2 regions of the Oceanobacillus sp. FSL K6-2867 genome follow, and region 2 is predicted to be linked to the other one. Evidence: a T-box and tRNA genes for the amino acid it is inferred to sense, from the RefSeq annotation. Region 2 holds a T-box; the other holds one or more tRNA genes.
What was found. The T-box of region 2 lies ahead of argS (arginine--tRNA ligase). A T-box ahead of a tRNA ligase gene usually reads a tRNA of that ligase, here a tRNA-Arg.
Positions count from the first base shown of each region.

Region 1: it has a tRNA-Arg gene. The T-box ahead of argS (arginine--tRNA ligase) is inferred to sense a tRNA for this amino acid. The anticodon was not compared.

Region 1 covers NZ_CP150144.1:157,904-169,931, reverse strand. The annotation lists gene rph (ribonuclease PH) at 1-411, shown strand, start outside; gene NSQ77_RS00830 (XTP/dITP diphosphatase) at 422-1,015, shown strand; gene NSQ77_RS00825 (metallophosphoesterase) at 1,055-1,564, shown strand; tRNA gene NSQ77_RS00820 (tRNA-Gly) at 1,768-1,841, shown strand; tRNA gene NSQ77_RS00815 (tRNA-Arg) at 1,853-1,926, shown strand; gene NSQ77_RS00810 (metal-binding protein ZinT) at 2,217-3,233, shown strand; gene NSQ77_RS00805 (tetratricopeptide repeat protein) at 4,318-5,298, shown strand; gene tig (trigger factor) at 5,434-6,726, shown strand; gene clpX (ATP-dependent protease ATP-binding subunit ClpX) at 7,153-8,430, shown strand; gene lon (endopeptidase La) at 8,787-11,117, shown strand; gene yihA (ribosome biogenesis GTP-binding protein YihA/YsxC) at 11,104-11,691, shown strand.
Region 2 covers NZ_CP150144.1:1,670,651-1,682,678, forward strand. The annotation lists gene NSQ77_RS08230 (efflux RND transporter permease subunit) at 1-579, opposite strand, end outside; gene csaA (chaperone CsaA) at 1,053-1,385, shown strand; gene argS (arginine--tRNA ligase) at 1,431-3,110, opposite strand; T-box leader at 3,164-3,375, opposite strand; gene NSQ77_RS08245 (CAP domain-containing protein) at 3,425-4,033, opposite strand; gene NSQ77_RS08250 (DUF4097 family beta strand repeat-containing protein) at 4,211-5,068, opposite strand; gene NSQ77_RS08255 (DUF1700 domain-containing protein) at 5,061-5,621, opposite strand; gene NSQ77_RS08260 (PadR family transcriptional regulator) at 5,614-5,937, opposite strand; gene NSQ77_RS08265 (ABC transporter permease) at 6,259-7,860, opposite strand; gene NSQ77_RS08270 (ABC transporter ATP-binding protein) at 7,860-8,774, opposite strand; gene NSQ77_RS08275 (TetR/AcrR family transcriptional regulator) at 8,920-9,525, shown strand; gene NSQ77_RS08280 (NUDIX hydrolase) at 9,558-9,989, opposite strand; gene NSQ77_RS08285 (EcsC family protein) at 10,042-10,770, opposite strand; gene NSQ77_RS08290 (DoxX family protein) at 10,964-11,521, opposite strand; gene NSQ77_RS08295 (GTP cyclohydrolase II) at 11,840-12,028, shown strand, end outside.

The DNA.
Region 1 (12,028 bases), 1.5 Mb from region 2:
GATGTCATACAAGCGGATGGAGGTACACGAACAGCATCGATTACAGGAGCATTTATCGCAGTCGTTCTTGCGTTTGGCAAAATGCTAGAGACAAAGGCAATCTCTAAAATGCCAGTACGTGATTACTTAGCTGCAATTTCTGTGGGTGTTTTACCGGATGGTAAGGAAGTATTAGATTTGAATTATGAAGAAGACTTTCAAGCCCATGTCGATATGAATATTGTTATGACTGGTTCTGGTGAATTTGTAGAGATCCAAGGAACTGGGGAGGAAGCAACTTTTTCTAATAAACAGCTGCAGGCGATGTTGGGGCTTGCTGAAGAAGGATTACAGCAAATCATAGAAATTCAAAAGGGAACGATTGGTGAGCTGGCAGATCGAATTGGTGAAACAAATTCCGTGAAAAAATAGGAGATCAATGATGAAACATATTATTATTGCTACAAAAAATCAAGGAAAAGCAAAGGAATTTAAGGAGTTTTTTGCAGAAAAATCAATTGAAGCCTTATCATTACTTGATTTAGATCAAGCAATTCCAGATGTCGAGGAAACTGGATCAACCTTTGAAGAAAATGCTGCTCTAAAAGCTGAGCAAATTGCAGCATTATTAAACATACCGGTACTTGCTGATGATTCCGGCTTAATAATCGATGCGCTAGGTGGACGTCCGGGCCTTTTTTCTGCACGATATGCAGGTGAGCCAAAAGACGACAAGGCGAACATTAATAAGGTTTTAGCGGAGTTGGAAGATGTACCCGTTGTTAAACGTACAGCACGTTTTATTTGTGTATTAGCAATCGCTGTACCTGGGAGAGAAACAACTTTTCGGACTGGATATTGCGAAGGAAGAATAACCGATTCGGAAAAGGGAGAAAATGGTTTCGGTTATGACCCGATTTTCATAGCAGATGGATATGGGGTTACCATGGCAGAATTAGACCCACAAGAAAAGAATCGAATCAGCCATCGCAGAAATGCGATTATTCAGTTAGAAAAATGGATACATACGTTATAAGTGCATTTTTAGTGCAGCCTTTAAACTGGAGGTGATGATTTGGCAGAAGTATTAATTTTAAGTGATAGTCATGGTTTGTCAAATGAAGTTGTTGCTATAAAAGAAAGGCACGACGTGAAATGGTCAATTCATTGTGGGGACTCAGAACTGGAATTCGATGCAGACGAGCTTCAAGGCTTCTACAGGGTAGGAGGAAATTGTGATTTCGACGTCCGCTACCCAGATGAACAAACAATAGAGCTTGATGGGTTGACTTTTTATATTACACATGGACATCTTTTTGATGTGAAAATGAATCTAATGCGGCTATCATACCGAGCAGAAGAAGAAAATGCGCAAGTAGTTTGCTTTGGGCATTCACATATCGCAGGTGCAGAAAAAGTCGAAAAGAAGCTCTTTATCAACCCGGGGAGTATCCGACTGCCTAAAGGAAGAAATGAAAAAACTTATGCTATCATGCGATGGGATGATCCTTCAGATATAACTATTCATTTTTATAATGTAAATGGGGAGTTAGTGGAAGCTCTAACAAAAAACGTATCAATATAAAATAAAGTTTACTTTTAAGGGAGTGCTTAAACACTTCCTTAAAAGTTTTTTACGAAAAGTGTTGACAAAAGACGGTTTCCTGCCTATAATAATTCTTGTCCGCTAAAAACAGCGAGAACAATTTGTGGTATTTTACATATATAGTTAAGTAGTGCATTCTTAATCAGCGTTTGAACAACATATTCTCACTTATAGAAAAAGACGCGGGTGTAGTTTAGTGGTAAAACCTCAGCCTTCCAAGCTGATGATGAGGGTTCGATTCCCTTCACCCGCTCCAAAACAATAATTGTCCCAGTAGCTCAGCTGGATAGAGCAACAGCCTTCTAAGCTGTGGGTCGCAGGTTCGAATCCTGCCTGGGACGCTATTTAAAGCCTTGTAAACAAATGTTTGCAAGGCTTTTTTTCATATTTATATAATTAGTTTAGGGAGTTTGCTTCCTCTATTAAAGAATCGTACTATTCTCTATCGCGCTAATTATAGTATTTTTATCCTTTCTATATAATAAATCTCTATCTATATTTCTAATCTAATAAAATTAATAATATTTTAATATTTATATTGACGCTCTCTAATAAAACTGTGTATAATCTAAATCGTAACTATTACGAATAGTAATAGTTACGATTATATAGAAAAAGGAGCGTGTTAAGAATGAAAAGTTTATTTGCAAAGGGGATAGGAATAGTAATTATTAGTCTTCTAGTTTTGTTGTTCGGCTGCCAGAACGCTGATTTGCAAGAAGGTAAGGCAGAGGAGCAAGAGAAAAAGGAATCATCTTCCAGTGCATTACATGATCATGACAGCAGTAACAATCATCAAGCACCAGAGGAAGTTGATATCCAAGGAGCAGCAGATCATTATCACACTGGGGATATTGTCGAACTAACGGCTGTATTTGAAAAAGGAAAAGAATTTGATCATTGGCACTGGTACATAAGAGATAATCAAGAGGTTGGATGGACTCTTAGTGAAGATCAAGAAGGCAGCAGTTTTAAAGGTGAGGCTATCAATAATGGTCAACAAATAAAAGCGGTTCTTTTCAATGATGAACATGAAGCTTATGTACAATCGGCACCAATAGAAATTGTGATTGATGATCATCATGGTCACGACCATCACCATAGTCATGATGAACAAATTTACAATGGTTATTTCGAAGACAGTCAAGTTAAGGATCGTGAACTTTCTGATTGGGAAGGAGACTGGCAGTCCGTTTATCCATACTTGCAGGATGGTACGTTGGATGAAGTGTTTTCTTATAAATCAGAGCATGATGGAGACATGAGTGCTAAAGGATATAAGGAATATTACAAGCATGGATACGAAACTGATGTTGACCGTATTATCATAGAAGGCAATACGGTGACGTTCTTTAATAATGACAACAAACTTACAGGTGAATATGTTTATGACGGTTATGAAATCTTAACGTATGAAGCAGGAAATAGAGGAGTTCGATTTATTTTTAAATTAGCAGATAAAAACGATGAGCTTCCACAATTTATTCAATTCAGTGATCATAATATCTATCCAACAGTGGCTGAACATTACCACTTGTATTGGGGGAACGATCGTGAAGCATTATTAGAAGAAGTAGAACATTGGCCAACATATTACCCAAAAGATATGGATGGAGCTAGTATCGTCCATGATATGATTGCACATTAAAAGGTAAAACTGTCTATAGAGCAGACTGGCGATAGTATTATATCAATGGAGGAGTGGCATTTTTAGATCAGTAGTATACGAGCCACTCCTTATTTATTTGGTATTGGCTTGTATCATTATAACGATTTTGAGGTGGGCTGTTTTCTTTGTAATCATCAGAAAATTGTTCGTTTATACCAGCCAGTTTGTCCAGTCACTCAGTACAATTAATCAATATACTATTAATGTGGCCGATCGATTTTTACGTCATGGGGGAGAAAATATATGTGTTGTTACGATAATTTTTTTCGGAAATGTAAAGAGTTGTAAAAATCGTAATCGGGTTCGCAACCATATGGATTTTGTTTGTGAATGCCATGCCTCAGAACATGAAAGACATGGTGGTGGCTGCTGCAAATATCATAAGCGGGGGCCCTCTCATAAATGTAAAGGGTACCAGCATTCGTAGACCAATGTCCATGAACGATGTTTCAAATCTTTTCCGCTTTTGCTGATATGGTAAGTAGCACGAAACAGTCTCAACTCACATCCCGTTATTATTAGATCTGACCTCCGCCAGAACCGTGACTTGGCGGAGGGATTTTTACTAAAAGCTTCCTGAAACTATCAGTTCATAAACATCTGAAATTTTTAAACCCATGTTAAAGAATGCACATCATAAAAATATTTGTTCTTTTGCTTGGCAGCACTTAAAATTCTATTATAGGTTTATGCAATTAAAGTCATAATCATATTTTAAATTATGATAATATATTCATCTACCCTCTCATTTTGAGAATGCGCTCTCCATAATTCTATAGCAAACCTTTTTCTTTGAAAATTGCAATCATTCTCAAATTCATTTATACTTAAATTAATTACATAACTAAGCTTCGGAGCTTATTTTTTAATTGATTATTAATAGTAGCGCTTACAAATAGTGGGTATACCGCTTTATGCTTTACTGAGAACGCTGCTAAAGAGAAACCTATCACATCAAATAGGTTTCTCTTTCTATATTTCTGTGTTTAATTTCTTTCATTTTGGGTATTTATACAAATTAAAGAAATTCATATACTATATAATAGAGGAAAGAGGTGAATAAATGGGTTCAAAATCAGAAAATATAATACTTTTTCCGAAGCTGCAGAAAAGACTTGAGGAAGAAAGCTTATTCGCTTTACAGGAGAAACGCTATGAAGAGGCATTAAATAAGCTGAATCTCCTATTGAGCTACCATATTGATAATCACGAAATTCTAATTGGTAAGCTGATATGTTTAATGGAACTAGGTCGAACTGCGGAAGCACAGGATTTATGTGAGGAATTGCTTCAGCTTAGGAACGAAGATTATTATCATTATGTACATATTTATTTAACGATTCTTTTTCAGACCAATCAGTATGATTTGTTGATGGAACAAATCGAATACGAATTTGAGAATGGTTCAGTTCCTGATTTTCTTGAGGAGCAATTTAAACAGCTGTATGATATGAGTGAACAAATGAAAATGGATTTAGCAGTAGAAAGTAAAAGTTCTATCATAGAAGAATTGTATGAAGCTATTAATCAAGATAATCATCAGGAACAATGGCGTATTGTTAATCGTATGCGGAGTATGAAAGTACGGCCTGACCGGGATGTTTTATCTCTTTTAACAAATGAACATGTTCATCCCGTTATTAAAACGGCTCTTCTAATTTGGATGAAGGAAAGCAATGTCTCTGATGAAGTGGAAATACATAAATTTAGTTTAAGCATGGGTATAGTACCTTTAAAGTTAGAGGATATAAAAAGCAATAACATCTATAACCAAATTCTAGTTATTTTACGGAATATGGAACAGGAGAATCCAACGTTATTTCAATTATTAAAGCAACTTTTATATCGTTATGTTTATGTCGTTTACCCGTTCATGCCAACGAATAAAGAAGTTGGCGACATTGCAGAAGCAATCAAGAAAATAGGAGAACAGTATTTACATATACCTACAAATGCTGACGATGGAGTATCGGAGACAATTGCACGGAAAATGAAAGAGATTAGTATGTGTGATTCTTTATACTTAAGCATTATCGAAGAATAGATGAATGAGGCAGTAAATGCTTGAAAGCCATACAAATTATGTTATAATGAGATGGTTGCAAATTCGAATATAACTATCATTCACACATTAAATTATGAAAATGAATTGATACAATAGATTTTGGAGGGATTATGAATGACAGCAAAATGGGAAAAACAAGAAGGTAACAAAGGAAAATTAACGTTTGAAGTACCTGCGGATGATTTTAATCTAGCATTGGACAAAGCATTCAAAAAAGTATCGAAAGATGTACAGATTCCAGGTTTCCGTAAAGGGAAAATTCCACGCGGCATGTTTGAAAAACGTTTTGGTGTAGAAGCACTTTATCAAGACGCTGTAGATATCGTTTTGCCAGAGGCATATACAAAAGCAATTGACGAAACAGATATCTTTCCAATTGCACAGCCGGAAGTAGATATTGAACAAATTGAAAAAGGAAAAGACTTGGTTTTCACTGCTGTTGTTGAAGTGAAGCCTGAAGTTACTTTAGGGGACTACAAAGGACTGGAAGTTGAAGAAGAATCTGTTGAAGTTACAGATGAAGATGTTGAAAATGAAATTAATACGATCCTTGAACGTCACGCAGAGCTTGTTGTAAAAGAAGACGGAAAAATAGAGGATGGCGATACAGCTGTTATCGATTTTGAAGGTTTCTTAGATGGTGAAGCATTCGAAGGTGGTAAAGGTGAAAACCATTCACTAGAAATTGGTTCAGGTTCATTTATTCCTGGATTTGAGGAAAAATTGATTGGTAAAGAAGCAGGAGAAGAAACAGAAATCGAAGTTAGTTTCCCTGAAGAATACCATGCAGAAAACTTAGCTGGTAAAGATGCTGTATTTAAAGTTAAGATTCATGAAATTAAATCAAAAGAACTTCCAGAACTTGACGATGAGTTCGCTAAAGATGTTGATGATGAAGTAGAAACACTTGACGAATTGAAAAATAAAAAACGTGAAGAGCTTGAATCACAGCGTAAGCAAGATGCAGACAACAAAAAGCGCGAATCATTAATTCAGCAAGCATCTGAAAACACAGAAGTTGACATTCCAGATGCAATGGTTGAGACAGAGCTTGATCAAATGCTAAGAGAGTTTGAACAGCAATTGCAAATGCAAGGCATGACACTTGAAATGTATTCTCAATTCGCTGGTCAGGATAAAGATGCATTGAAAGAGCAAATGAAAGAAGATGCAGCAAAACGCGTTAAAACAAACCTAACATTGGAAGCAATCGTGAAAGCTGAAAACATTGAAGCATCTGAAGAAGATGTTAATGCAGAGCTTGAGAAAATGGCTTCTATGTACGGCATTGAAGTTGACCAGCTAGTACAAATGCTTGGTGGAAGCAATGAAACAATTAAAAACGATCTGAAAATCAGAGCGGCAATCGATTTCCTTGTGGACAACAGTAAGATTGCAAAGCAATAACACCAAATTAATAAAACAAGGTGCGATTCATATCGCACCTTGTTTTACATTATGAGCGGGAACCATATGGCCAAAAAAGGGGAAGAAGAGGTGGACGAATTAAGAGTTTCCCTGTTTTTTTACTGCCCTTTTGGCACAGCCTTTGTAAATAAGTGAAATTTATCTTGTGTCTCCATCATATAGTAGCTATAACCGGAATGATGAAGTTAAATTTATTGACTTTTTCTGTAATATATACATAATAGATAAAACAAGGTAATTTTATTGTAGCTTTTTAAGCTAGTAATTTTGACACCATAAGAAGAGATGTTTAACATATTTAGCTTGATGATAAAGTATATTGTTTTGTTTTTTAAATTGTATCTGATATGATGACTATAAAAGTTGAAAGCTGAATTTATTTAGCTCGTTTAGGGGTGAAATGGTATGTTTAAATTTAATGAAGAAAAAGGACAGTTGAAATGTTCATTTTGTGGAAAAAGTCAAGAACAAGTACGTAAATTAGTCGCCGGGCCTGGTGTTTATATATGTGATGAATGTATTGAACTTTGTACAGAAATCGTTGAAGAAGAGCTAGGTACAGACGAAGATATGGAAATGAATGAAATTCCAAAGCCAAAGGAAATCTGTGATATTCTTGACGACTATGTAATCGGTCAGGATAAAGCAAAACGAAATCTTGCTGTTGCGGTGTATAATCACTACAAACGAATTAATTCTACGAAGAGCACAGATGATGTTGAAATATCAAAAAGTAACATCGCAATGATTGGACCAACAGGAAGTGGTAAAACATTGCTTGCTCAGACGCTCGCTCGTATTATTAATGTTCCATTTGCAATGGCTGATGCTACTTCATTAACTGAAGCTGGTTATGTTGGGGAAGATGTAGAGAATATTTTGCTCAAACTTATTCAAGCTGCAGATTATGATGTAGAAAAGGCAGAAAAAGGAATTATTTACATTGACGAAATAGATAAAGTAGCTCGCAAATCGGAGAATCCTTCGATAACAAGAGATGTATCAGGCGAAGGAGTACAGCAAGCATTGCTGAAAATCCTCGAAGGTACAGTCGCAAGTGTGCCGCCACAAGGAGGACGCAAGCATCCACATCAGGAGTTTATCCAAATTGATACGACAAATATTCTATTTATCGTTGGAGGAGCATTCGATGGGATTGATCAAGTAATTAAACGCCGTCTAGGTAAGAAAGTAATCGGATTTGGCTCGAATGAAAAGCAGGAAGACCTGGATATGGGACAGTTGCTTTCCAAAGTATTACCAGAAGATTTATTACGCTATGGTTTGATTCCGGAATTCATTGGACGTATCCCAGTTATTGGAAGCTTAACTCCATTGGATGAAGATGCATTGATTCAAATTTTAACTAAGCCGAAAAATGCGCTTGTTAAACAATATCAGAAATTGTTTGATATGGATAATGTTGAATTGGAATTTGAAGAAGATGCACTGATTGAAATTGCTAAAAAAGCAATTGAGCGAAAAACAGGTGCTCGCGGACTCCGCTCCATTATTGAAGGTATTATTGTTGACGTGATGTTTGACCTTCCATCTCGGGAAGACGTAATGAAATGCATCATTACGAAAGAAACAGTTGCCGATGAGAACGGCAGTCCAAAGTTGATTTTCCATGATGGAACAATAAAAGAAGGAAATGAAAAGCATCCAAAAGAAAGTGCATAATAGAAATTTAAGGCTGATTGAGCAGGTACTTCATTTCTAATAATGATCTGACTCAGTCAGCTCCTTTTTGTTTAGAATTATATACATAGGTAATACTAAGCACAAAAGAGAAAGCACCCTTACAGGTGAAAATCAAAAAGTCCTGAAGCTGAGCTTTGAGATCCGGCGCAAAAAAATGCCGGGTGCTCAAAATTTTGTTGTCCGTAAATAATTATTGAAAAATAGAATATAATTTTAGAAATGAAACCATTTACAAAAGGAAGATTTTTCTATAAACTGAAGAAATACATATTGAATTATTTATTTCCACTGTTTTGCGAGAGATCTTAAATACATAGATTATGGAGGTACAAACAATGGCGAAAGAAAACATTCAAGTCCCCCTCCTTCCTTTACGCGGATTGCTCGTGTTTCCGTCTATGGTTTTACACCTGGACGTAGGCCGAGATAAATCGATTGCTGCATTGGAAAAGGCCATGATGGACAATCAGCTAATTTTCCTAGCAACCCAGAAAAAAGTGAGTTTAGACAACCCAGAGCCAAGTGATATTTTTAATGTAGGTACGTTAGCAAAAGTAAAGCAGATGCTCAAGCTCCCAAATGGTACGATGCGAGTGCTGGTAGAGGGGCTTTCCCGCGGAGAAATTATCCGTTACACGGAATCAGAGGACGAATTCTTAGTCGAAATTGATAATTTGGAAGAGACGCATGGTGAAAAGCACGAGGAAGAAGCATTAATGCGCTCCTTGCTTGAGCAGTTTAGGCAATACATAAAGCTTTCCAGGAAATTAACAGATGAAACCTATGCAACTGTTTCAGATATCGAGGAACCGGGCGGACTAGCAGATATAATTGCTTCTCATTTAACGTTAAAAATAAAAGATAAACAGCAAATATTGGAAATGATTAATGTAGCTGCGCGAATGCAGCATCTTATTAAAATTATTTCCAACGAAAAAAAAGTTCTGGATTTAGAAAAGAAAATTGGCCAGCGAGTTAAAAATTCCATGGAAAAAACGCAAAAGGAATACTATCTTCGCGAGCAATTAAAAGCAATTCAAAAAGAGCTCGGTGATAAAGATGGCAAAACGAGTGAAGTGGATCAATTAAGAGAGAAGATTGAAAACTCGGACATGCCAGACCATATTATGGAAGTTGCTTTAAAAGAATTAGGAAGATATGAAAAGGTACCACAAAGTTCTGCTGAGAGCTCTGTTATTCGTAATTATTTGGAATGGTTAACGCTTTTACCATGGACAGAAAAAACACAGGACACGATAGAAATTAAACATGCTGAGAAAGTGCTAAATCGGGATCATTATGGTCTTGATAAAGTAAAGGAACGAATCCTGGAATATTTAGCTGTACAAAAGCTGACCAATTCAATAAAAGGACCAATCCTTTGTCTTGTTGGACCACCTGGTGTAGGTAAGACTTCCTTGGCAAAGTCAATTTCCAAAGCGATTAATCGGAATTTCGTGCGTATTTCATTAGGTGGGGTGCGGGACGAAGCAGAAATTCGCGGACATCGCAGAACCTATATTGGAGCGATGCCAGGCAGGATTATTCAAGGTATGAAAAAAGCTGGGACGGTTAATCCAGTATTCCTACTTGATGAAATTGATAAAATGTCCAATGATTTTCGTGGTGACCCTTCATCGGCAATGCTTGAAGTATTGGACCCAGAACAAAACAGCACGTTTAGTGACCATTTTATAGAAGAAAACTATGACTTATCCAATGTGCTTTTCATTGCTACTGCAAATAACGTAAACAGTATACCTGGACCATTATTGGATCGTATGGAGCTGATTTCCATTGCAGGCTATACGGAGGTAGAGAAGCTGCATATTGCAAAACAGCATTTATTGCCAAAGCAATTGAAGGAAAATGGACTCAAAAAAGTTAATTTACAAATCAGGGAAAACGCAATCCTTAAGCTGATTCGCAGGTATACAAGAGAAGCTGGGGTCCGGGGATTAGAAAGACAGCTGGCAAAGCTTTGCAGAAAAGCAGCAAAAATAATTACTTCCAATGAAAGGGAAAAAGTAATTGTTACAGAAAAAAGTCTGGAAGAGTTACTCGGGAAGCCAGTTTTCCGTTATGGATTAATGGAGCAAGAGGATCAAATAGGAACAGCAACAGGTTTAGCATATACATCTGCTGGCGGAGATATCCTATCCATTGAAGTTACCCACTATCCAGGCAAGGGAAAATTAACGCTTACCGGAAAATTGGGCGGTGTCATGCAGGAATCTGCCCAAGCTGCATTTAGCTATGTGCGCTCCAGAACAAAAGAATTTAATATTGAGCCCAATTTTTACGAAAAATATGATATTCATATTCATGTGCCAGCAGGGGCAACACCAAAGGATGGTCCATCTGCCGGTATAACGATGGCAACTGCTCTTGTTTCTTCTTTAACGGGCAGGGCGATTAAGAAAGAAGTTGGAATGACAGGAGAAATTACACTCCGTGGACGTGTGCTGCCAATTGGAGGCTTAAAAGAGAAATCATTGAGTGCACATCGAGCAGGATTAACAACCTTGATTATCCCGGAAGAAAATGAAAAAGATATAGAAAATATACCAGAAAGTGTTCGAAATGACTTAAATTTTATCACGGTGAATCACCTTGATCAAGTACTTGAGCACGCACTCGTGGAGGAGAAAAATGAAAGTAACTAACGCCGAAATCGTCATCAGTGCTGTTAGCCAGAAGCAATACCCAGGTGATATGCTGCCAGAAATAGCGTTAGCAGGACGATCTAATGTAGGAAAATCATCGTTTATTAATAAGCTGATTAATCGTAAAAATTTAGCTCGTACTTCGTCAAAACCAGGGAAGACACAAACATTAAATTTTTATAAAATTAATGAATCCTTTTATTTCGTGGATGTGCCAGGCTACGGTTATGCCAAGGTATCTAAAAAGGAACGTGAAAAATGGGGAGGCATGATGGAGGAATACTTTACAACAAGGGAAACTCTAAAAGCCGTAATCCTTGTCTCCGACCTGCGTCATGAACCAACAAAAGATGATTTGCAAATGTATGAATTTCTTAAATATCACGAGCTTCCAGTAATTATTATTGCAACGAAGCTTGATAAAATACCAAAGAATAAACGAGCACAGCACGTAAAACGAACAAAGCAAACATTCCAAGTAGCTCCAGAGGATATTGTCATTCCATTTTCATCTGAAACAGGTGAAGGGAAAGATGAATCATGGACTGTTATCAGTCATTATCTTAAAGGGTAATGAAAAAATCACCTTGTCTGAGAGAAATTCTCAGACAAGGTTTTTTATGAATAGTCAGCAATATTAGGAATAACAGCTCTCTCTCCAACTTAATCCAATCATAACCGCGCAATACAGACTGTTAAATTTTTAACTGAAATCCTCAAAGTACAATAATTTTTAAATTTTCAAGGAAACAAGATTATATTTTAGAAAACTTGGGTATATGTATGCTAAAGGGAGTTATTATTCGATAAAATCTGTAAATGTACATATATTGACGGATATCGTGCTATAGCCAGGTCGTGCGCAACTTCAATTATTGCTATACTTTAATACATGGCAAATTGGAGTGGAG
Region 2 (12,028 bases):
ATCTAATGTGTTCTCAGTAAGCTCTTCTCTATCAAACGCTACGACCATTTCATATTCTTGAATTCCCATTAAGGCAACATCTTTTACTTCTGACAAGTCCTCCAAACGAGCTTCGAGTACCTCTTTTGCAAAAGTTGTCATTTCATCCATATCTCCTCCTGAAACATCCATGAAAAACTCGTAACTGGAGCTCATACTCATTTGATCTGCGATAACATCTGTCACATCTGAGACATTAGCCTTGATGCTATTCGCTATCGATTGAATTTCCTTAGAAACCTCTTCACCCCGCCCCTTTTCAATCATTATTTGAATACTACTATATCCAATGTTAGTTGTTGAGAAAACATCCTCTACCCCATCAATTCCTAGAAAACTTTGCTCAAGGGGCGTAGTTATATTTCGTTCTACTTCTATGGCGGCCATATCTCCTGCACTAACACTTACATATGCCCCATCAAAATCAACTTCTGGCATTAATTCTTCATCCAACTTTGTTAAAGCATAAACACCTAAAATAAGAACCAAAACTGTTAACAAGCTTACCAGAATCTTCCTTTTTAAAATAAACTTTACCAATGAAAATCCTCCTATCCCCAAACAAAGTTTCAACTGAATTGATAACATCCAAATAAGTATAGATCAAAATAGTTAAAATTATCTGTTTTTTATTGTTTATTTACAAAAATGTTACAATTCTTTAGTCCTCCTTCTTTCTATTCATAACTAATCTGATTATAATCTAACTAAATATTCCTAACATTGCGCTTAGGGCTGAATCTCACTAAGCCTTAAGGCTTAGTGAATAAGATAAAATCTTACGGACAGTTATAACAGGAAAAAGTAAAAGAAGTGTAACATTTGGAAAATGTCACACTTCTTTAAAGAATAATTATTGTATTTTTCTAGAGTGATAGTTGGATTTTTAATATTGCTTTCATTTTTATCACTACAGTACTGTTTTTCAACACAACTAAGTATTATATTTTTTCAATTATGAAACACTTGTAGTATAGTAATAGAAAAACATTTATGAATTGGAGCGTATCTACATGGCAACAATTGGAGACTTTCAAAAACTAGATATTCGAGTTGGTACTGTCATTCACGCGGAGCCTTTTAAAGAAGCACGCAAGCCTGCAATAAAGCTGGAAATTGACTTCGGAGCAGAAGTGGGCAGGAAAAATTCCTCTGCTCAAATTACCGAGCGCTATACACCCGAGCAATTGATTGGACGTCAAGTCGTTGCAGTCGTCAATTTCCCGCCAATGCGTATTGCGGGGTATAAATCAGAAGTATTGGTACTTGGTGGTGTTGCAGGGGCAAATGACGTCATCCTGCTTGCTCCTGATGAAGTCGTCGAAAATGGTACACCGGTCGGGTAAGACTTCTTCCCCTCTATTAATATAGAGGGGAGCACCATTTTCACGTTACATTTCATGCGGGGCATTTACTCCTAGCAATCGCAATCCCTCTTTTAACACAATCGTTGTAGCTTTTACCAATGCCAGCCGGCTTTCTAGTTCCTCATCCTTAATTAAAACCTTAACATTTCCATAGTATTTATTAAATTCCTGCGATAGTTCAATGAGATATTTTGCAATTTGGGATGGCGCATGATAATTAAAGCTTCGCTCAATGGCTGCTGGAAACTCCATTAACAGTTTCACAACAGACCAGCTAGAGCTATCATTTAAGCCGTTCATTACTGTATCTTCATATTCGGCTTTTCTTAAGATGGAACAGGCTCTTGCATGTGTGTATTGTACGTAAGGTCCAGTTGCTCCTTCAAATTTCAGCATATCTTCCAATGAGAACTCGATATTATTTTGTCTGTCATTCTTTAAATCATGAAAAATAATTGCCCCAACTCCGACCGTTTCTGCTATAACGGCTTTATTTTGTAAGCTCGGATTTTTCTCTGCGATACTTTTTTCTGCCAGTTGAATCGCTTCTTGGATAACCTCTTCCAATAGAACGACCTTCCCTTTTCGAGTCGACATCTTTTTCCCATCTTTCAAGATGAAACCGAATGGTATATGCACTAATTGCTTAGCCCAATCGTATCCAAGCTTTTGGAGCACTAAGAAAATTTGATTAAAATGCAAACTCTGCTCATGACCGACAATATAATATGACTTTTCAAATTTATAGGTTTCCTGACGATAAATAGCGGCTGTTAAATCTCTCGTAGCATATAGTGTTGCACCATCTGATTTCTTGATTAAGCAAGGTGCTAATTCATGTTCAGATAAATCTACTACTTCTGCACCATCGGAAACTTGTAATAGTTCGCTTTCCTCCAGAAGGTTAATGACTCGATCCATTTTGTCATTATAAAATGCTTCCCCATGATACGAGTCGAAATGAACTCCTAGTAAATTATAAATTTCCCCGAACTCTAGGAGAGATTCATCTCGGAACCATTTCCAAAGGGAATATGCCTCCTCGTTTCCATCTTCCAGCTTTTTGAACCAGGCTCTTGCATCATCTTCTAAGGTGGAGTCGTTTTCCGCTTCAGCATGAAACTGCACATACAGCTTTAACAGTTCTTGAATTGGCTCCTTTTTCACACGCTCCTCAACACCCCATAATTTATATGCCACCATAAGCTTTCCGAATTGTGTGCCCCAATCACCAAGATGATTAATTCGAATCGATTGATAGCCACACTTCTCAACAATATTTGCAAGTGAATTACCAATTACAGTTGAACGCAGATGCCCCATTGAAAAGGGTTTTGCAATATTTGGAGATGAAAAATCAATTGTAATATTTTCCCCCTTACCAAAATTCATTGAACCGTAGCGGTCTCCTTTTTTTATAATCGATGCTAAAGTATGTTTACTGACCATTCTCTGATTTAAAAAGGCATTTACATACGGCCCATTTGCGACAACCCTCTCGAAAATGGGATGGTTTACTTTTCCCGCTAACTCTTTCGCGATTATGTTTGGAGCCTTTCTTAATTCCTTAGCAAGTGTAAAACATGGAAAGGCTACATCACCTTGCTCCTCAAACTTTGGTTTTTCTATTAGATCGATAACTTTTTCCAGCCCTAAAACCCCATCTAATTGTAGGGTTATTTCCTCTGCATACGCTTTTATGATATCCACTATTTTCATCCTCCATTTCTTTTCAAAACAAAAAAATCCCGCCTCTAAATAGAGACGAGATTACCCGCGGTACCACTCTGATTGTTTATCAAACCAACTCTTAAATGGATAACGGCCATTACCCGACTGCACCCTACTCTGTTACATTTCGGGTTGTTTCTCAGAAGTCCGCTTCATTAGGATAGAACGATTGGGCTCACACCATCCCCCAACTCGCTTGCGTTACCATCATAACTACTCTCTTCATCATCGAATTCAATATAATTCTCGTTAGTATATATGAATTCCAACTGAAAATCAATATCCATTTATTTTTTCATAAACATTTGTGTCCAATAGTGACCTGATTTCACATAACCGACACCGATATGCGTATAGTCTTTACTTAAAATGTTCGCCCGATGTCCTGAACTATTCATCCAAGCATTTACCACTTGCTGTGCAGTGCTTTGACCTTTCGCGATATTTTCACCAGCTGATTTGTATTTAATGCCATAGTTTTGCATCATTGTGAACGGTGAACCATATGTAGGACTTGTATGACTGAAGTATCCTTTATCTTTCATATCCTGCGACTTATGCTTCGCAACTCTAGCAAGCTCCCAATCGTATTTTAATGCAGGCAAACCAGCATTTGCTCTCTCTGCATTAACAAGACGAATGACCTCTTGTTCCACTTGATATTCATTATTTGGTGGAATCTGCAAGCTTTGTCCTGGATAAATAAGATTCGGATTTTTTAATTGTGAATTTGCTCCGATAATCTCACTAACTCCTGTTTGTGTTTTTAGAGCGATTTTCCAAATCGTATCCCCTGGAGCAACCGTATATGAACTAGCTGCAAACGCAGCAGTCGGTATTAGTAATGATAATGAAATAATTAATGCAAAAATCAATTTGCTAATCTTCTTGAACATATTCTATATCCTCCTTATTTCTATGTTAATAGGATATATAGTTTCATAGAAAAAATCATTATAAAAAAATTGGATGTATTTTTACAGAATGATTACGGTAATATTACACTTTTAGAAACATGAAAAAAGCCGCCCTCAATTAAACAAAATTTAATTGAAACGCGGCTATTTCCGGTTTTACTTTTCTACTGTAATACCACCATTATTCGCTGTTAGTTTAATAAGATTATCTCCATCTCCAACAACTGTATTCCAATTCGAGTTACCAAAAATCCTTGCTTTTCCGTTATCGACCTTTACATCAAAGACTGCATTTGTCGGTTTGTTTTCTGTTTGAATATTTATTCGCCCATTATTTGTACTGAAGTCAATTGGGCGATCTAAATGTTCCGTAACGAGTGTAATTTTTCCGTTGCTCGTTCTTCCCTTCAGCTCTCCCTCAACATTTTCCAATTTGATTTCTCCATTGTCTGCTTCACTAATAACCTCCGAGCTCTGTATATCTTTCAGCTCAATTCGGCCATTATTTGTTGTTACATGTAATTCATTTACGTCTAAGTCGCTCGCACTTGTTCGTCCATTATTCGAGTTTATATGCATTTCACTCGCTTCTAGTTCATGGGCATCAATACGCCCATTATCTGTATCAATTTGAATTGTCTCATATGCCTTTTCCGGCACATAAACCGTCAGCTTTGGGGATGAAAATGAAAAATCGAAGTTAAAAAATTTAAACCACTTTTCCTTAACAGTAACTGACAGCATACTGCCTTCTACATCTGCTTTTACATCATACTTCGGGTTTTTTTCGGTGTTCCCACTAAATTCAACGGTCGTGGTTTCGTTATTTGAAGGAACAACTTCTACCACCGCATTATTTGACTGAACTGCAATCTCTTCATAAACCTCATCTTTTAGTTCAATTGTTTCTGGTACATAGTTTTCGTTTTTCGACCCTACTGTGAAAATTGTTCCGATAATCCCTATTAATAATAAAGTTAATGCAATGGCGGCTATCTTTTTAATATTATGCATCTTTCATACCTCCTTTAACAACGCGCATATTAAATTTTAAATAACGGATAAAGCCGCTTGTTACGGCACGAGTTGCAAAATACATTCCGATAGCAATAAATAGGCCAAGCCCCATCAAACCAATCGAGAAAAACAAATCAAAGAACTGGAATATTTCCGGATACATAAATGTGTTTATAAGAACAAGTAATGGCGATACAATAAAGGAACCCGCTGCTATCCAGCCTGCAACAATGAGAGCTGCTAGTGCAATAAATGGTCCCAATACAATTACCAAATTGAAAAATCCTAACCCGATCACAGCCCAAACCGCACGAAAAATATTAGCTGTCGTTATCGTTTCTTCTACCTTCTCCACATGGTAGGCCGCTGTTAAATCTTTTGCAATTTGCTGTGGAGAACCTAATGATTCTGCAATTTGCTCCTCTGTTTTTCCTTCTTCTAATCCAATCGTAAAATGCTCATCAAAGTCCTGTAAAATGTCCTCTCTTTCTTGAGATGGGAGCTTTTTTAAAGACACATTTAATTTGCTGAAGAATTGATCTTTATTCATCTATATCACCTTCTTTAATTAATTGGTTTACCCCATTTGTGAATTCTCTCCATTCCTGCAATAGCTCTTGATAATAGCTTCTTCCTACATCAGTCAGCTTATAATACTTACGCGGCGGTCCCTCCGTTGATTCCTTCAAGTACGTTGTAAAATAGCCCTCTTTTGTTAGCCTCCTTAAAAGTGGATAAACCGTTCCTTCTGAAATATCTATCTGGTCAGAAATTTTTTGCACGAGTTCATATCCGTAACGGTCTTTCTTATCAAGTAAAACTAAAACGCATAGCTCTAGTACACCTTTTTTAAATTGGACATTCATTGATTATACGACACCTCATTTCTCTCACTGGTACTGTTCAATGTATAGTACTGACTTTTAACAAGTACCTCTCTAACAAAATATAACACATGGTACTGTTCATTGCAAGGTACTAAATATTATCTTTTCTTAAAAAAGGACTTCTAGCGGTTTAGCCAGAAGTCTCCTTTTACATATAAATGCATTTTAGTTTTAACTAAACACTCGTTCTTTGTTCAAAAAAACAGCATGGCCATTCACTGACTTCAGCATTTTTAAGTTGAACCCGGTAACTTTTTTATAAATTCCAGCAATTATCCAGAATAAGCACAACGACGTATATTATCCCTGAATGTCTCGTCGGTTATATCCAACAAAACCAATCCCGGTTAATGCTATTGCAATAACAACTAAAATGGAAACCTGCATGATATCCATATCCTCTATAGGGATCTGTGGTATATGATGAAAGGCAGATAAATTATTAATCCATTCTGGAAATTCGAGCATATCGCCAAGATAAATCACCACAAAACCAAAAACTACATATAGCCATGTGGAACCCGCTGCCTTTGGTGCAATACCGATAAAGAAGACTGCCAGACCTATGAAAATCCACATTGCTGGCAAATAGACAAGTGCTGAAGCAAACATTGTATCAAATGCTAACGCATCATCAACAACCATCACGCCAACAGACCAGAGCCCGGTCGCTACAAGCGCCTGCATGACAAAGCTTGCAATCATGCTAAGGCATAAATAGCTTCCTAGTAAACGCGAACGTGAAACGGCACGACTATAATAATTTTCGGTCAAATACTTATTTTCCTCACTCTTCAGCTTCATCACCGTCATCATAGCCGGAACCGTACTAATCAATGCCATAATCCCCATGAGCATGACAATAAACTGTTCCATCATGGAATTATCTCCGCTTTCAGCTAAAAAGGCTTTAACAAACTCATTATCGGTAAAATATACTTCTAGATCCCCTAAAATTGCTCCAAATGAGGCACTAAGCAGGAAAATTCCAATTGCCCAAGCAATCAGGTTTGTTCGTTGCAGTCTAAACGCGAGTCCCAACGTTGTTTGTAAAAAGACGGATGCATTCCTCTTACCTGCTTGTTCTGGAATAAATCCAGATTCCAGGTCACGAATCGCATTCAAATAAAAGGCTACAAGCAATAACACCACCGCAACAGTCAGCATGACATAAACGGGCCACCAATGATTTTCTACAAACACTTCTGTCCGTACCGTCCAGCCGAGCGGTGAAACGAGTGAAAGTGCCTCACTGCTGATATCCCCACTTGCCCGGACAAGATATGCCGCAATTAAAGCTCCAAATGAAAGCATTGCGGAACCCCTTGAGGTTTCCGCAAGCTGGGCGAATAATGCTGTAAAGCCTGCAAAAACAAGTCCTGTCGCTCCTAGTATCGCTCCATACAAATAGGCTCCCTGTGCACTCATTCCATCGATATTCAACAAAAAGATACCCGTCCCAATTAGAACTGCTACGAATACATTTGTTATAATCGCAACAATAGCTGCTCCGTTCAAGTATGCTAAACGGCCAACAGGTAAGGAACGAATCAGCTCTACACGACCATCTTCTTCGTCTGCTCGCGTACTCCGTCCGACTAGTAAAATATTCATAATTGCAACTGCAACCGCCGTAAAAAGTAGCATTTCATGTGCAAATAAAGATCCAATAGTTGCATAATCTTCATAACCAACCCCAAGCATTGCAATCATTGCTGGATTTTCCATCGTCAAAACAAAAGCAGCACGAGACTGTTCATCTGGGTAGATGTCAGGATATGCAACAGCTGTTGCTAGCGTTACTGCAATTAATCCGACCAGCCATAAAAGCAGCCTGAAACGATTTTGCCTGATCATTAATTTTGTTAAACAACCTGTTCCAGTAAAAAGTTTTTGAGACATTACCTGGACCCTCCCGGTTCGAAAAAGGTACGTCCCTCACCTTGATAATGACGCATAAATAAGTCTTCTAAGGTTGGAGGTGCGCTTTCCAATTTAACGATTCCAAATTGACTAATATGGCGGATTATGGCATCCATCTCTTCTGTATCAACTTGGAAGGATAGATTGTGCCCCTCTTTTTCCAAGTTATGAATACCTGGGAATTCGTCCAGGGTTGTAATCAATTCCTTCGTTTGAATGGTTAGATTTGTTCGGGTAAGATGGCGTAATTCATCCAATGTTCCTCGCTCTATAATTTGGCCTTCTCGAATAATCCCGACTCGATCACACAGCCTCTCTACCTCCGATAAAATATGACTCGAAAGCAGTACACTTTTTCCCGCTTCTTTCGCTTCCTGTACACATTCTTGAAAAATCCGCTCCATTAATGGGTCAAGCCCGGATGTTGGCTCATCTAAAATATACAAATCCGCATCTGAAGCGAAAGCAGCAATTAATGCAACCTTCTGCCTGTTCCCTTTTGAATAGGTTCTGCTTTTTTTCGTTGGATTGAATTTAAAACGCTTCATCAATTCTTCTTTTTTCCCACGATTTTTAGCACCACGCATTTTCATAAACAGATCAATTACTTCACCGCCAGTTAAATTTGGCCATAGATTCACATCTCCAGGAACATAGGCAATTTGTTTATGCAGCTCAACAGCATCCTTCCATACGTCTTTTCCAAAAATATGTGCTTCCCCAGCTGTTGCTTTTAACATTCCAAGTAAAATCCGGATGGTCGTTGATTTCCCTGCACCATTTGGCCCTATAAATCCATATACTTCTCCCTTATTTAATTCCATATCCACCCCATCTAAAGCTGTAAAATTCCCAAATCGTTTCGTTAAGCCTGTCGCTTTTAAAATTGGCATATTTCATTCTCCTCTTTTAGTTATGAAATATTTTGACTTATATAGTTCATAATATATAAAACAAATCCTTTATGCAACCAATTTATGAAAGATGTTTATTGTTTTATTACATATTTTTTATTAAACTACATATGAGGTGAACAATATGGATGGATTTGAACGTCGCAGAGAATTAAAGAAAAAGGACATTTTAGAAGCCGCACTTGATTTATTTATGAAATATGGTGTTCAGAAGGTTTCAATAGCAGAGATTGCGAAAGAGGCTAGCGTCTCACAGGTAACAATATATAATTATTTTGACAGCAAAAATAACTTAATCCATCTCGTTTTCAAATTTTATGTTGATCAGATCTGGGATGAAATGAAAGCATTGCTTGCAAGTAATCTTCCATATGAAGAGAAAATAAAACAGATGATTTCCTTTGAAAGAAACATGGCCAACCATTCAATGAATAATAAATTTTTTCAAGATCTCCTCAAGGATTATGCAACAGGACAAAGCTATGTAGAAGAGGTCTATCTTAAGGAAGGCTTGCCATTGCTCATTGAGTTTGTAAATGATGGAAAGAATCAAGGATTTATTGATTCATCGTTATCAAATGAAGCCATATTATTTTATTTGCAAATGTTTCAGGAATATATGCAGCGTGATGATGTTGTTCACACGTTACTCCCATTATCAGAGGATCTTACGAAGCTATTCTTTTATGGGGTTGTTGGCAAGAGGGAAAATAATCGTGAAAACATATAAAAACAAGCTCAAGGCATTCCCCTTGAGCTTCTTTAAAATTCAATAAGAAATGGCTGAGTATTTTTATCCAAGCAATATTCAATTCGTTGTCTGAAATTATGCCAAGTCACCTTGACTAGAGCGTGTTCAATAGGGAAGAATCCTACTTCCAGGCTCTCTGGAGAGGTCGCTAACTCGCCGCCAATTGGCTTAGCTAAAAAAAGAGTATTGCAAATCGACCTTGTTACATTTTGAAAAATTCCGCAGAACTTTATGATTTCTATATCAATCCCTGACTCCTCTTTTGTTTCTCGGATTGCCGCCTCTTTTAAAGACTCTCCTTCCTCAACTTGTCCGCCAGGCATTTCCCAGCCTCTTTTAGGTCCTTTAATTAATAAAATTTCCCGTTGATCGTTTATTACTATTGTTGCTGCTGAAACGATATGTTTTGGTGGTGTATAAATCGGCTGCTGTGTCTTTTTCAATAAAATTCCCCGTCTTCCCTTTTTAAATTTTCTAAAGCGTGAACCCACAAATCTAATAATCCAACGGCCCATCCGATTCTAAAACCCGCATTCGATACACATTCATTGCTGTTTCTGCAAGCTGATCCATTAAATTATAGTTGGCATAGGCACCGACAATCGCACCGAATCCCGGAATTAATTGAAGCATTTTAATTAAATCAATATGATCCCGATATTCCTGCTGAAAAACGCGCCAGTCCATGTCGACAAGCTTATCCTTTTGTTCCTCCCAGTTCTCAACAATAAACAATGTCTCTCTTCGCTTGTCTTCACTGGAGAACGCTAGCTGAAAGATATGAAGCAGAAATAAACGTTCTTCATACTTATTCGTATCAAATCCATAAACTGCTGCTGCTTCAAACAGAAATTTCATTTTAATGGATAATAGCAATGGAAAATCCGCAGCTCCAAGCAAAATCCCTCCAGCTCCTGTTCCTGCGCCCTCTATTACTGCTGTTTTGCGATACGCGGTATGCTTTTCTCTTAGCAGCTCGTCCCGCTCTGCAAGACCGCCAGTTATTGCAAGCTGTTTTTTCGTTGTCCAATTGGAGCCGACCAATGTTGCCTTTACCATATGTTTAATGCTGTCTGTAACAATTTGATGCACTTTTTCTGGAATCCAGCTATTTATTTTGTTTTGCGCCTGTTTAGACAATTTATTAAACACCCCAGACCGTTTCATTACTTTTAATCGCCAAGCCTGGACCTCTTCATATGCTTTCATTTCATAATCTTTCATTATTAAATCATCCTCTGGCATTATTATATATAGTTATACGATATGCAGGAGGAAATAGTTCCATTTATCATAATCGTTCTCTACGGTTAATAAAGGTATAACCACATGGGCTCTGAATCCAAATAACTCTATTAAACAAAAATACGGCTAAGCCACTTTGACTTAACCGTATCGATTATTTAAAAGTATTACACTATTTGCGCCTTATACTCCATGGAGTGCCTAGCTTTGGTAATGCCCAGCGATCAACACCATACCAACCAGCAACCTTCCACGCTAAAACCAATAACATTGCAATTAGGAGCATTACTGGATTTGAGCTAACTGTACCTGCAAGTAAAAATGAAATATTCATAAGTGCACCAAAGAACGCAGCAATTCCTGTTAAGAAACCGACAATTAATCCAATTCCCACTAAAAATTCTCCCCAAGCTACGACGTAAGAAAAAATGTTCGCATTCGGAATGATAACAGACTCGAGGAACCAAGCATACCACCCCGCTACTCCACCTTCTTCAGCAAGTGACATTACACCTGTCATATAGCCTTCAAGTGCAACACCTGCATTGGATCCTGTCCAAGCATCGTCCGTGACTTTGCCAAATCCTGAAGCAACCCATGTGTAGCCAATATAAACACGTAATATCAGCCAAATCCAAGCGGACTTTGTATTGGAAAACATCCACCTGGATAATGGATTTTCTTCAATAAATACTTCTTTACCATACTTAGAATCTCGAAGTTCGACCATTTCATCCCCTCCTAAATTATTTGTCTTACTATTCATATAATATCCCCATTTTTCGACAAATGAAACATAATAACCAACTACTAACGAAAACTTTACGCTTGTCTTATTATTTAAAAATAACGTTTAACTACCATATGATACATTTGTACAAAAGCTGCAAAATAGCTGACATCTATTAAGAAGATTGCATATACTAATCGATACAATTCTATTTCACACGGAAGCAAGAGCATTTTTAAAAATACAACTTCGAGGAAATAAAATTGAAGCCTGAGTCTTTTTTAATTATACTAAATGAGAGTGAAAGGAGATTTTACAATGGGACAAATAAACCTAGAATCAAAAGCTTTTTCTATCTTAAAGGATAAAATTGAATTAATACGATCTGAAGATCGAGCTATATATTTAGTAGGACCCATCCAGCTTCCAGTGAATTTATATGGAGAAACAGTTGTGTTTCAGTGGTACTGCTGGCTGAATTGCGAGGATGTTACGGAGGATTACCAA